One region of the Embleya sp. NPDC008237 genome, then DNA from elsewhere that is predicted to be linked to it. Evidence: riboswitches for the same ligand, from Rfam matches in the RefSeq annotation. Region 1 holds a riboswitch; the other holds the start of a gene.

Region 1 (5,778 bases):
CCCGTGCACGCCGCCGTCTCGGCCACCGTGGAACTGGCCCGCGCGGTGCTCGGCGACGGTCGTGCCAAGTTCGTCAACGCGATCCTGCGCCGAGTCTCCAAGCAGGACTTGGACACCTGGCTGCGGCAGATCGCGCCGCCCTACGACGAGGACCCCGAGGGCCACCTCGCGGTCCTGCACTCGCACCCGCGCTGGATCGTGCAGGCCCTGTGGGACGCCCTGGGCGCGCGCGGCAACCCGCACGACCGCGCCGCGATGGAGGCGCTGCTGGCCGCCGACAACATCGCCCCGACGATCTCCCTGGTCGCCCGCCCGGGCCGGGTCGAACTCGCCGAACTGTACGAGGCGGGCGCGACCCCCGGCCGCTGGTCGCCGTACGCGGCCACCCTCCCCGAGGGCGACCCGGCGGGGATCAAGGCGATCCGCGACGGCCGAGCCGCGGTCCAGGACGAGGGCAGCCAACTGGTCGCCGCCGCACTGGCCGAGGCCGAGGTCGAGGGTGCCGAGAGCCGCTGGCTGGACCTGTGCGCGGGCCCCGGCGGCAAGGCCGGCCTGCTCGCCGCGATCGCCACCGGGCGCGACGTGTCGCTGCTCGCGGTCGAGCGCCGGCACCACCGTGCCCGCCTGGTCCGCAACGCGATCGGCCATCTGACCCACCATCAGGTGATCACCGCGGACGGCACCCGACCCGCGTGGCAACCCGGCAGCTTCGACCGGGTGATCGCCGACGTGCCGTGCAGCGGCCTGGGCGCGCTGCGCCGCCGACCCGAGTCGCGCTGGCGCCGCAAGCCCGAGGACATTCCCGAACTGGGCGAGTTGCAGCGCGCGTTGCTGCGCACCGCGGTGGCCGCCGCCCGGCCCGGCGGAGTGATCGCGTACGTCACGTGCTCGCCGCATCCGGCGGAGACGCGTGTGGTGGTGGACGACATCCTGCGCGCGGGCGAGGCCGAGCTGGTCGACGCCCGGCCGCTGTTCCCGGGTGTGCCGCACCTGGGCACCGGCCCGGACGTACAACTGTGGCCGCACCTGCACGGCACCGACGCGATGTACCTCGCGCTGCTTCGTCGTACCGGCTGAATCACCCGCACGCACGGCGCGATCACCCGCACGGACGGGGTGAAAAGCGGCTGGATATCCCCGATGCGGGGCATAACGGCGAGGGTGGTCGTCACTTCGGGCTCGGCCGCATCGGTCGTTCCTCGGGTCCGAGAGATCCGAGGGCGACCGCCGGCCGACCACCGCAGGAGCCGCCGTACCCATGTCCACGCTCGCCCGCAGTACCCCGCGCCCCGGCCTGCTCGCCCGCACGGGGCGAGCGGTGCGCGGCGAGTGGAGTCGGCTCACCGCGATTCCGGCGCGCGAGCTGCGTGCGCACGGCCTGTCGGCGATCCCGCTCACCATGTGCACGGTGCTGTTGACCCTCGGCTTCTGGTTCGCCTGGCGCACCACGTGGGGCGGCGACGTGGTGCGTGCGCTGGGCGGGGTGAGCGCGGGCATTCCGCTCCCTCTGGCACTGCTGCGCACGCCCGTCTCGCTGTTCGTGCCCGCGCCGGACCTGCCGGTGTGGGGTGCGCTGATCCAGGTGCTCGTCCTGTTCGGGCTGGCCGAACTCGACCTGGGGGCACGCCGCACGCTGGTGATCGCCTACGTGGCCACGCTGTGCGGCACGCTGGCCGCGCGGGTGATGGTCGGGCTCGGCCCGGACCACCTGCTCGGCATCGACGCCCGGCACGGCGACATCCTGGACACCGGCCCCTCGGCCGCGGTGGTCGGCCTGGTGGCGTGCATCGCGATGGTGCGTCGTGCGCCGATCCTGTTCGCCGGAGTGTGGCTGCTGATGATCGCCGAGGTGGTGGTCAAGCCGAACCTGGCCGGCCGCGAGCACATCGCCGCGATGACCGGCGTCACCCTGTGCACCGGCGCATACCTGGCCTGGCAACGCCGCCGCACACCTCGGATCCGACCATCGACGACCGCCGGCCGGCGCGCCCGGCCCCGCGAGACCACCCGCTTCCCGTGAACCGCCGAGGATGCCTTGAGGAACCCTCTCGACCTCAAGTATCTTGATGTCAAGGTAGAAGGGTCGGAGCCAGAGCGAACGAATGAAAAAACAGGGCGAACGAAGCCTCGACAGGGAGGGCGACCATGCCCATCGACTTCCACAGCCCCGCCAACCGGCTCACCTACGCCCGGCGCGCCGCCGGTGAGGACTGGGCGCGCCTGATTCGCGACCTGGTCCCCCCGGCCGGCGCCCGCGTGGTGGACGTCGGCTGCGGAGGCGGGGTGTACACGACGGCGTGGCTGGATCTGGGCGCGGCGAGCGCGATCGGGGTGGACTTCTCCGCCACGATCCTGTCCGGCGCCCGGGAGCGGGCGGGGGAGCGGCCGGGGTTGTCCTTCCACCAGGGCGACGCGTACGCCACCGGCCTGCCGGACGGCGCGGCCGACATCGTGTTCGAGCGGGCGCTGATCCACCACCTCGACGACCTCGTCGGATGCTTTCGCGAGGCCCGCCGACTGCTCGCGCCCGGCGGCGCGCTGATCGTCCAGGACCGCACCCCGGCCGATGTCACCCGTCCCGGCACGCCGACCCACCTGCGCGGCTGGTTCTTCGAGCGGTTCCCCGCCCTGCTCGACATCGAAGCGGCCCGACGCCCCACCGCCGAGGCCGTGACGGCGGCCCTGGGCGAGGCCGGCTTCGGCGCGGTGCGCACCGCGGCGCTGACCGAGACGCGCCGCGAGTACGCCGACGCCCGCGAGGTGGTCGCCGACCTGACGGCCCGTACCGGCCGGTCGATCCTGCACGACCTCACCGACGACGAACTCTCCGACCTGGCCGCCTACATCCGGGACAGGCTCCCGGCCCGGGGCCCGATCCACGAAACCGACCACTGGACGATCTGGTCCGCGACGACCTGAGGGCCTCCCGCCCCGGCGAGGACGACGAGAGGCCCCGGCTTCACTCATTGTGACGAAGCTCCACGGGCCCGATCAGCCCCACCCCGAGTCCGTGAAACCGCAGCCTGCTCACCCAGCGCAACGGGCGGGCGGGTGGGCACACCAACCGCCCTAGTGAGCGCAGCGCCCCGCGGCCCCGGTGGCCAACGCACGCAACCTGTCCACCGCCGCACCGGGATCGCGGCCGTCGAACACCGCCGACCCGGCCACGAACACGTCCGCGCCGGCCTCCGCGCACATCTCGATGGTCTTCGCGGACACCCCGCCGTCCACCTGGAGCCACATCTGCAGGCCGTGCTTGGCGATCAACTGCCGGGTGCGGCGGATCTTCGGCAGCATGACGTCCAGGAAGCTCTGCCCGCCGAAACCGGGCTCGACGGTCATCACCAAGAGCATGTCCAGCTCCGGCAGCAGATCCTCGTACGGCTCGATCGGGGTGGCCGGCCGCAGCGCCATCGAGGCCCGTGCTCCCTTGGCCCGCAGGTCCCGGGCGAGCTTGATCGGGGCGGTCGCGGCCTCGACGTGGAAGGTCACGCTGCCCGCGCCGGCCTCGGCGTAGGCGGGTGCCCAGCGGTCCGGGTCCTCGATCATCAGGTGCATGTCGATCGGCGTTTCGGTGGCCTTGATCAGGCTCTCGACCACGGGCAGGCCGATGGTCAGGTTCGGGACGAAGTGGTTGTCCATGACATCCACGTGGAGCCAGTCGGCGTTGCGCACCTGCGCCACCTCGTCGGCGAGGCGGGCGAAGTCGGCGGACAGGATGCTCGGATTGATCTGCACGGTCATGCGCACAGAATCTCATCGTCGGGGCAGTCCTTCGGCACCGCCTCGACCGTCGAGCTGACGATACGTCAGATCATCCACGCCGCAGTCGCGTTCGGGTATACGAACGCACCGTGACGGACGGCACAGGTTGGCCAAGGTCAACGTTGTCGGCCGTCGTGGCACACTTCGAGGTGTACGAAAGTCACGTACGCGCGCTCCGGGGTCGGTGAAAATCCGAACCGGCGGTTACAGTCCGCGACCCGGTCGACGCCCCACATCACGTGGAGCGACGGCCGGCTGAACCGGTGGAATTCCGGTACCGACGGTCAAAGTCCGGATGGGAGGTAGCGCGCGGCGAGCGACTGCGGCATGTCCGCGTACCCACGGTGCGCCGGCATCCCCGCCCGTCGATTCGTCGTGCCGTCCTGCCCGAAAGCACCCCGGTGCCCCGCGTCGCAACGCGAGGAGGCACGAGGTGAAGGGCAACACCGCCCGGCCGGTCGACGAGACCACCGCCATGCGCCGCGCCATCTCGCTGGCGAGCCGCGCGCTCGGCCACACCAGCCCCAATCCCGTGGTCGGCTGCGTCGTGCTCGGCCCGGACGACACCGTGGTCGGCGAGGGCTTCCACACCCGCGCCGGCGCCCCGCACGCCGAGGTCGAGGCACTGCGCGCGGCGGGGTCCGCGGCCCGCGGCGGCACCGCCTTCGTCACCCTCGAACCCTGCTCGCACACCGGCCGCACCGGCCCGTGCACCCAGGCCCTGATCGACGCCGGCATCCGCCGGGTGCGCTACGCGGTCGCCGACCCGAACCCGGCCGCGGCCGGCGGCGGCGCGGTGCTGCGCGCGGCGGGCATCGACGCCGAGGGCGGCCTGCTCGCCGCCGAGGCCGAGGCGGGCAACCGGGCCTGGCTGACCGCGACCCGACTGGGCCGCCCGCACGTGACCTGGAAGTACGCCGCCACCCTGGACGGCCGCAGCGCCGCCGCCGACGGCAGCAGCCGCTGGATCACCTCCGCGGCCTCGCGCGCCGACGTACACACCCTGCGGGCGAGCGTGGACGCGGTGCTGGCCGGCTCCGGCACGCTGCTCGCCGACGACCCGCACCTGGCCGTGCGCGACGTGCCCGGCGCCCGGCAGCCGCTGCGGGTGATCGTGGACACGCACGCGCGCACCCCGGCGACCGCCCGGGTCCTGGACGACGCGGCACCCACCCTGATCGCGATCGGCCCCGACGCGGACGCCGCCCACCTGCCCGAGGCCGCCGTGCTGCGCATACCCCGCGCCGACGCCGGCCTGGACCTGCCCGCGCTGCTGAAGGAGCTGTACGCGCGCGACGTGCGCGCCGTGCTGCTCGAAGGCGGCCCGACCCTGGCCGGTGCGTTCGCCGCGGCCGGCCTGATCGACACCGTCGTGGGCTATCTCGCCCCGGCCCTGCTCGGCGCCGGACCCACCGCCCTGGGTCCGGCCGGAATCGGCACCATCTCCGAGGTGTTGCGACTGGACGTCGACGACGTCGCCCGCCTCGGCACCGACATTCGCATCACCGCCCGCCCCCGGCCGGAACCCGCCGGCCGAACGAAGGAGTCCTGACGCATGTTCACCGGAATCGTTGAGGAACTCGGCGAGATCGTGGCCATCGAGCGGCTGACCGACTCGGCCCGGATCACCATCCGCGGCCCGGTCGTCACCACCGGTGCCCGGCACGGCGACTCGATCGCCGTCAACGGGGTGTGTCTGACCGTCGTGGACGACAAGGTCGACCCGGTCGAGGCGACGTTCACCGCCGACGTGATGCAGGAGACCCTGGACAAGTCGAGCCTGGGCGCGCTCACCACGGGCGCACGGGTCAACCTGGAGCGCCCGATGGTGCTCGGCGGTCGCCTGGGCGGCCACCTCGTACAGGGCCACGTCGACGGCACCGGCGAGATCCTCGCCCGCACGCCCGGCGAGGAGTGGGAGGTCGTGGAGATCGCGCTGCCCGCGCACCTGGCCCGCTACGTGGTGGACAAGGGCTCGATCACCGTGGACGGCATCAGCCTCACCGTCGTGCA
Region 2 (5,778 bases), on a different contig from region 1:
CCGCGGCGAGTAGCACCAGTTGCTCGTCGTCGGCCGGATATGCGGTGATGAACTTGCCGGACCGGGCCCGGGCGGCCCGGACCGCGTTCAGCTCGGCGGCGACGTCCGGATCGGCCGCGAACTTGAACGCACAGCCGTGGGCGACGAGAACCCGGGCCGCGCGCTCCAACACGTCCGGCGCGGATCGGGCGGTGGCCGACAGGTGCAACTTCCAACCCTGGCGCCGTCGTACGTGCCCGGGAGGCGACACCATGCACCAGGGATCGCCGTGCCATACCCGCCATGAGTCGGTGCGGTTCGTCTCGGCCAACACTCGTGCAACCAACAACCGGTAGCTCGACATCACCGGCCCAGCGTCCCACCGCGCCCGGGTCCCGACCAGAGTCCGACCCCGATATATCACCCGAATGCCGTACGCACTCCGCGCCCGACCCGCGCCGCTCCCTGCCGTGTCCGAGCCCCGGCGCCGCGACCCGCCCGGCAACACGGCGCTTGCGCGATCATCCGTGGGTGGACATCGACTCGGACACCAACAGGCCCAGCAGCGCGTCCCGGCCGCCGCGCCGGAATGCCTCCCGCTGTCGATCGGCCCCCGTTCCCTCCCGCAGCAGTCGGTGCACCAGCGCATCGATCTGACGGGCGTCCCCGGTGTCCGCCAGCGCCGGGGCGACGTACTCCATCAACCGGCCCACCAGTTCACCGGCCTTGAGCCGGCGCGGCGCGTGCGGGTCGATCAGCGCATCGGTCAGGCCGTGCCGCGCGGCGTGCCACTGGGCCGCCGAGACGAACTCGGGTGCGGGTCGGGACGACAGTTGCCCGGCCGTCGCGTCCCGCAGCACCTGGGTGACCAGGGCCCGGACCAGCCCGGCGAGCATCACCGCGTCCTCGGCCCGCAGTTGCACGTCCATGGCGCGGATCTCGACGGTGGGGTAGCGGTCGGAGAGCCGGACCTGCCAGTAGACCCTGGCCCGGTCGCGCAGGACGCCCGCGGTCAGCAGATTCTCGATCCGGCGGTCGTAGTCGGCCGCGTCGACGAAGTGGGGCGGCACCCCGGCGATCGACCAGCGGCCGAAGACGATGGTGCGCCAACTCGCGAAGCCGGTGTCCCCGCCCTCCCACAGCGGCGAGTTCGCGGCCATCGCGACCAGCAGGGGCAGCCAGGGGCGCAGCCGATTGAGCACGGTCACGCCCGCGTCCCGGTCGGGCACGGCGACGTGTACGTGCATGCCGTTGACGAACATCTCGTCGACCAGGCGCGGGGCGTCCGAGTGCAGCAGGCGATAGCGCGCGTCGTCGGTGACTCCGACCGGGATGTCGGGGCCGAAGGGTGCGGTGCCGGAGGCGACGAGCCGGCATCCCGCCTGTTCGGCCGCCACGGCCACCGAGTGGCGCAGCCGCAGCAGGTGTCCGCCGACCTCGTCGAGGGTCGCGCACACCGGCGTCGCCACCTCGACCTGCACCTGCAACAACTCGGGCTGGACCTCGCCGCCGGACACCGCCGGCTGCAGGTCCACCGCCGCCCGGACCGCCTCGGCGACCGGCATCGGCCGACCGTCGGCGGGATTCACGAGGAGGTACTCCTCCTCGACCCCGAAGGTGATCACGCCCGGACACCGGCCGCGGTGCCCGCGCCGAACGCGGATCCGCGGCCTGTCGAACGCAGTACGGGGACCACCGCGCGCCCCGGAATCGCACGCACCATCGTGCACTCCTTGGAACCGTGTCCATCGACGGGGCGCCCGCCCGCGGCGCACCGCCCGCCCGAGAACGTTCGGCCCGCATCATGCCTGGGGGCGCCGCCGGCGCGGCGCCCCCAGGGCGTGTCACGGGTCAGACCGGTGTCCCCTCGTCCGCGCGGTCGTCGGAACTGTCGACGGGGCGCATGGTCCGCTCGACCTCGCTCATACAGGGAACGCAGAACGTCTCCCGTCGGCGGGTGCCGTCCACGTCCCGACCGGGCGGCAGGGTCACGCCGCACAATGCGACGTCCTCGCTCTCCATCGCGTGCCACACCACGCTCTGTGCGTCCTGGACCGCTCTCATCACGTGCATGTCCGCTCCCGTGTCGTGAGATCCATCGACCTCACCATGTAATCCGCTGCCGGCCCACCCTGCACTCCCAGGGGCCGCCGGTCCCGGGTCGATCCGGCGTCCGTGGGCGCCCGAGCAGGGAGAATCCCCGGTCGGGCCCCTGGGCCGCGCGGGTGACGCCCGGCCTCGGGCGGTGTGCGCGTGCGGTGCTCCGATCTCGCCGCGACGGGCGGCTGCGGCGGGCCGTGGAAGCCCGGGTTGGCCGCGCAGCCGCCCGATTCCCGGCGCGGATACGACCTCCGCGACCATCCGTACCGACCAACGGGTCGGTCGATCCGGTCGATGGGCCGGAGTTGGTGATGCGGGACACGTATCGGCGCGGCCGTGGGTCGTGGAAGACTCACCGTGAGTGTTCGCGCGCTCCGGGATCGGTGCAATTCCGAACCGGCGGTGACAGTCCGCGACCCGACCGCAGCCGGCGGCCGGTTGACCCGGTGAAACTCCGGGACCGACGGTGAAAGTCCGGATGGAAGGCAGTGCGCGGCGACACGTCGATTCCCGCGGTCGGGCGCTGCCCGAGCGCGGACCGAACGTGCTCGCTCTCCCGGAACGGCGTCGGCGCACGGGAGAACGGGCCGTTGTCGGATCCGGATGCTCCCGTACGCCGTGGCCGTCCCCGGTGGCATGCGTCCGAACGCCTGCCCGCCGGGGCGGCCCCTCCTTGGCACGAGAACCACGCGTGCGACCGATTCCCTCCTCGGGCGCGGTCGTTGCGCAAACCACAGGAGAGTACGCATGACAGAGCAGATCCACGAGCAGCACTCCGGCCCGACGGTCGAGCGCTCGGCGAAGGTGGCTCGGGCGATCGAGGCGTTCGCCCGAGGGGCGTTCGTGATCGTCTTCGACGACGAATCCCGTGAGAACGAGGGCGACCTGATGGTGGCCGCGGAGCACACGACCGAGGCGGCCATGCGGTTCATGTTGGCGAACACCGCCGGGGTGGTCTGCGTGGCCATGCCGGACGAGGCGCTGACCCGACTGGAGTTGCCGCCGATGACGACGCGGAACACCGGCCTGCACGAGACCGCGTTCACCGTCTCGGTGGACCTGAAGGAGGGCGCCACCACCGGCATTTCCGCGGCCGAACGGGCGCGTACCATCCGGGCGTTGGCCGACCCGGGGACCCGACCGGACGACCTGGGCCGCCCGGGCCACGTGTTCCCGATCCGGGCGGTGCCCGGCGGCGTGTTGGCACGAGACGGGCACACCGAGGCGGGGGTGGACCTGTCCCGGCTCGCCGGGTTGTCCGGAGTCACCGCGATGTGCGAAGTGGTGCTCGCGGACTGGAGCATGGCCCGCCTGGGCGATCTGATCGCGCTGGCCGAGCGGGAGGACCTGCATCTGATCTCGGTGGGTGACCTGGCGGCGTATCGCACCACGGTCGAGGCGCGATCGGCCCTGGCCTGACGAACCCCCGGCCGGGGCGCGGTGTGTTCGCGTCCCGGCCGGGGCGCGACCGCGCCGCCCGCAGTGACCTCGGCTCGTTCCGGTCAGTCGGCGAGCAGGCCGGTGCGCAGACCTGCCAGGGTGCGAACGAGCAGCCGGGAGACGTGCATCTGGGAAATGCCGAGCCGTTCGGCGATCTGCGACTGGGTCAGTTCCCGGCCGAAGCGCAACGCCAGGATGGTCCGCTCGCGTTCCGGGAGGGCGGCTATCAGGGGCTTGAGCGCGTGCAGTTCCTCGACTCGGGCGAAGCCGGGATCGACGAACGAGGCCCGCGCCGCATGCGCCTGAAGGGGCCCGTCGTCGCCGGCGGGGGCGTCCAGCGAGTCGGCGGTGTACCCGGCCGCCGCGGTCAGGCCCTCGGTCACCTGCGCGACGTCCAGGTCCAGGTGCGCGGCGAGTTCGGCCGCGGTGGGTTCGCGATCGTGCTCGGCGGTGAACGCGTCCCGGGCCTCGGCGAGTTCCAGGCGCAGTTCCTGAAGTCGACGCGGCACGTGCACGGCCCAGGTGTGGTCCCGGAAGAAGCGCTTGATCTCGCCCGAGATGGTGGGCACCGCGAACGTGGGGAACTCGTACCCGAAGGCCGGGTCGAAGCGGTCGATCGCCTTGATCAGGCCGATCGTGCCGACCTGGAGGATCTCCTGCGTCTCCTCCCGGCGTGAGCGGTAGCGGGCCGCGACGAATCGCACCAGCGGGAGATTCAGTTCGATCAGGGTGTTGCGCACGTACTGGCGTTCGGGTGTGCCCTCCTCCAGCGCCTTCAGGCGGTCGAAGAGCACCCTGGACATCGCCCGCGTGTCGCTCGCGGTCGGCGATCCGTCCCGGTCCTCGACGTCCGGTTCCGGCCCGGCGAACAGGGCGGAGCCGACGGGCAGTTCGCCCCCCGCGGGCACGGCGACACCGGCGGTCTCCTCGACGAGAGCGGTGCCGGCCGGGGAGTCGGTCGCAATCCCAACGGTCATGTCACGTCCTTCCGGTGCGTCTCGCGCGGCGGGTGTCGACGACACACCCGATCCATGCACCATACACACGTTCCCTGGCGGGGCCGCGCCCCGGGCCCCGTCGCGCACGCGCATCCTCCGAGGGTGAGCCCGGCCCGGGGACCGAATCGGGCCGTGTCCGGGGCCGGACGGCCGTGCTCGACTCGGCACGCTGCGGTACCCGCCGGCACGAGTCGGCGCACCGGCCCCCCGGCGACGCCGGTCGGGTCACGGTGTGTTGCCCAGGGCCTGACGCAGGGGCAGGGCGCCGGTGGCGATGTGGATCCCGCGGGACACGATCCGTGCGTTGGTCGAGTCGAGCAGGGACAGTTGGGACAGCGGTGCCGGGCCGTCGTCGTGCAGCGAACAGCACAGCAGCAGCATCGTGCGCAACGCCCCCGGCGGGAACGGCGCGTCGGGGGCGGTGACCACTTCGCGCAGCGTCCGCCAGCGCACTGCCGCGTAGCGGCCGTCGTCGGACCAGTCCAGACAGACCGCGTACAGCTCGGGGCGGCGTACGAACGAGCCCTCCTCGGTGAGGATGTACGTGGTCGCCTGCGCCGAGTGGCTGCCCTCGGCCGCGCGGTAGAGCGCGGCCTCGATCACCTCCGAGGACATGGCCGGTACGGAGGCGCCGTCGTTGTGTCGGGCGGGCCGTGCGGCGACCCGTTCGATGCGGTGCTTGGCGTCGGTTCGGTTGCGCCGACTGCTCGGGCGACGGTCGGTGCTCATGAGACAACCCTTCGGGCCGGGTCCGGAGCCCACGTGTGGGCGGGGGCGAGCAGGTGCGCCGGTTCCACCTGGAAGAGCTGGGCCAGGCGCTCCACATCGTTGAGGTCGAAGGGCAGTTCGCCGGTGAATCGGCGCCACGCCCAGGACCGGCCGTGGCCCAGCGCCTCTCCGATGGCGCCGTCCGTGTAGCCGTCCCGCCGGGCGAGCATGCGCACGTTGCGCACCACGATCATCCGGATCGGTTCGTCCGTGTCCGTGTCCCGGTTGGGTATCGGCTCCGCCATTCTGGTCCCACGCACCCCAGGCGCAACATCTGTCATCTCCGCAGAGTAGATCGCCGATTGCGGGAGCGGTAGTCCGGAGGAAGGACAACCTTCCCTCTCTGCGGGAAAGTTGCCGCGTCATCCGAACGCGCCGCCGGGCCGGCAAGCCGTAATCGCCGCGCCGGAGCGGGACTTCGCACGGGGGCGCGGCGAACGCCTCGGGCCACCCGCCCGGTCGGCGGACATCCACCGGGCTCCGGGGACCGTCG

What was found. A riboswitch is a leader RNA that binds a small molecule or an ion and turns the genes downstream of it on or off. The one in region 1 is predicted to bind FMN.
Region 2: another riboswitch for FMN. It lies ahead of ribB (3,4-dihydroxy-2-butanone-4-phosphate synthase); the one in region 1 lies ahead of ribD (bifunctional diaminohydroxyphosphoribosylaminopyrimidine deaminase/5-amino-6-(5-phosphoribosylamino)uracil reductase RibD).

The regions. Positions count from the first base shown of each region.
Region 1 covers NZ_JBIBGL010000010.1:281,609-287,386, reverse strand. The annotation lists gene ACFZBU_RS26455 (RsmB/NOP family class I SAM-dependent RNA methyltransferase) at 1-1,077, shown strand, start outside; gene ACFZBU_RS26450 (hypothetical protein) at 1,259-2,020, shown strand; gene ACFZBU_RS26445 (class I SAM-dependent methyltransferase) at 2,146-2,919, shown strand; gene rpe (ribulose-phosphate 3-epimerase) at 3,070-3,744, opposite strand; FMN riboswitch at 3,932-4,078, shown strand; gene ribD (bifunctional diaminohydroxyphosphoribosylaminopyrimidine deaminase/5-amino-6-(5-phosphoribosylamino)uracil reductase RibD) at 4,199-5,317, shown strand; gene ACFZBU_RS26430 (riboflavin synthase) at 5,321-5,778, shown strand, end outside.
Region 2 covers NZ_JBIBGL010000005.1:85,835-91,612, forward strand. The annotation lists gene lanL (class IV lanthionine synthetase LanL) at 1-343, opposite strand, end outside; gene ACFZBU_RS14230 (glutamate--cysteine ligase) at 501-1,604, opposite strand; gene ACFZBU_RS14235 (hypothetical protein) at 1,831-2,052, opposite strand; FMN riboswitch at 2,445-2,575, shown strand; gene ribB (3,4-dihydroxy-2-butanone-4-phosphate synthase) at 2,827-3,498, shown strand; gene ACFZBU_RS14245 (SigB/SigF/SigG family RNA polymerase sigma factor) at 3,582-4,496, opposite strand; gene ACFZBU_RS14250 (hypothetical protein) at 4,743-5,246, opposite strand; gene ACFZBU_RS14255 (helix-turn-helix domain-containing protein) at 5,243-5,530, opposite strand.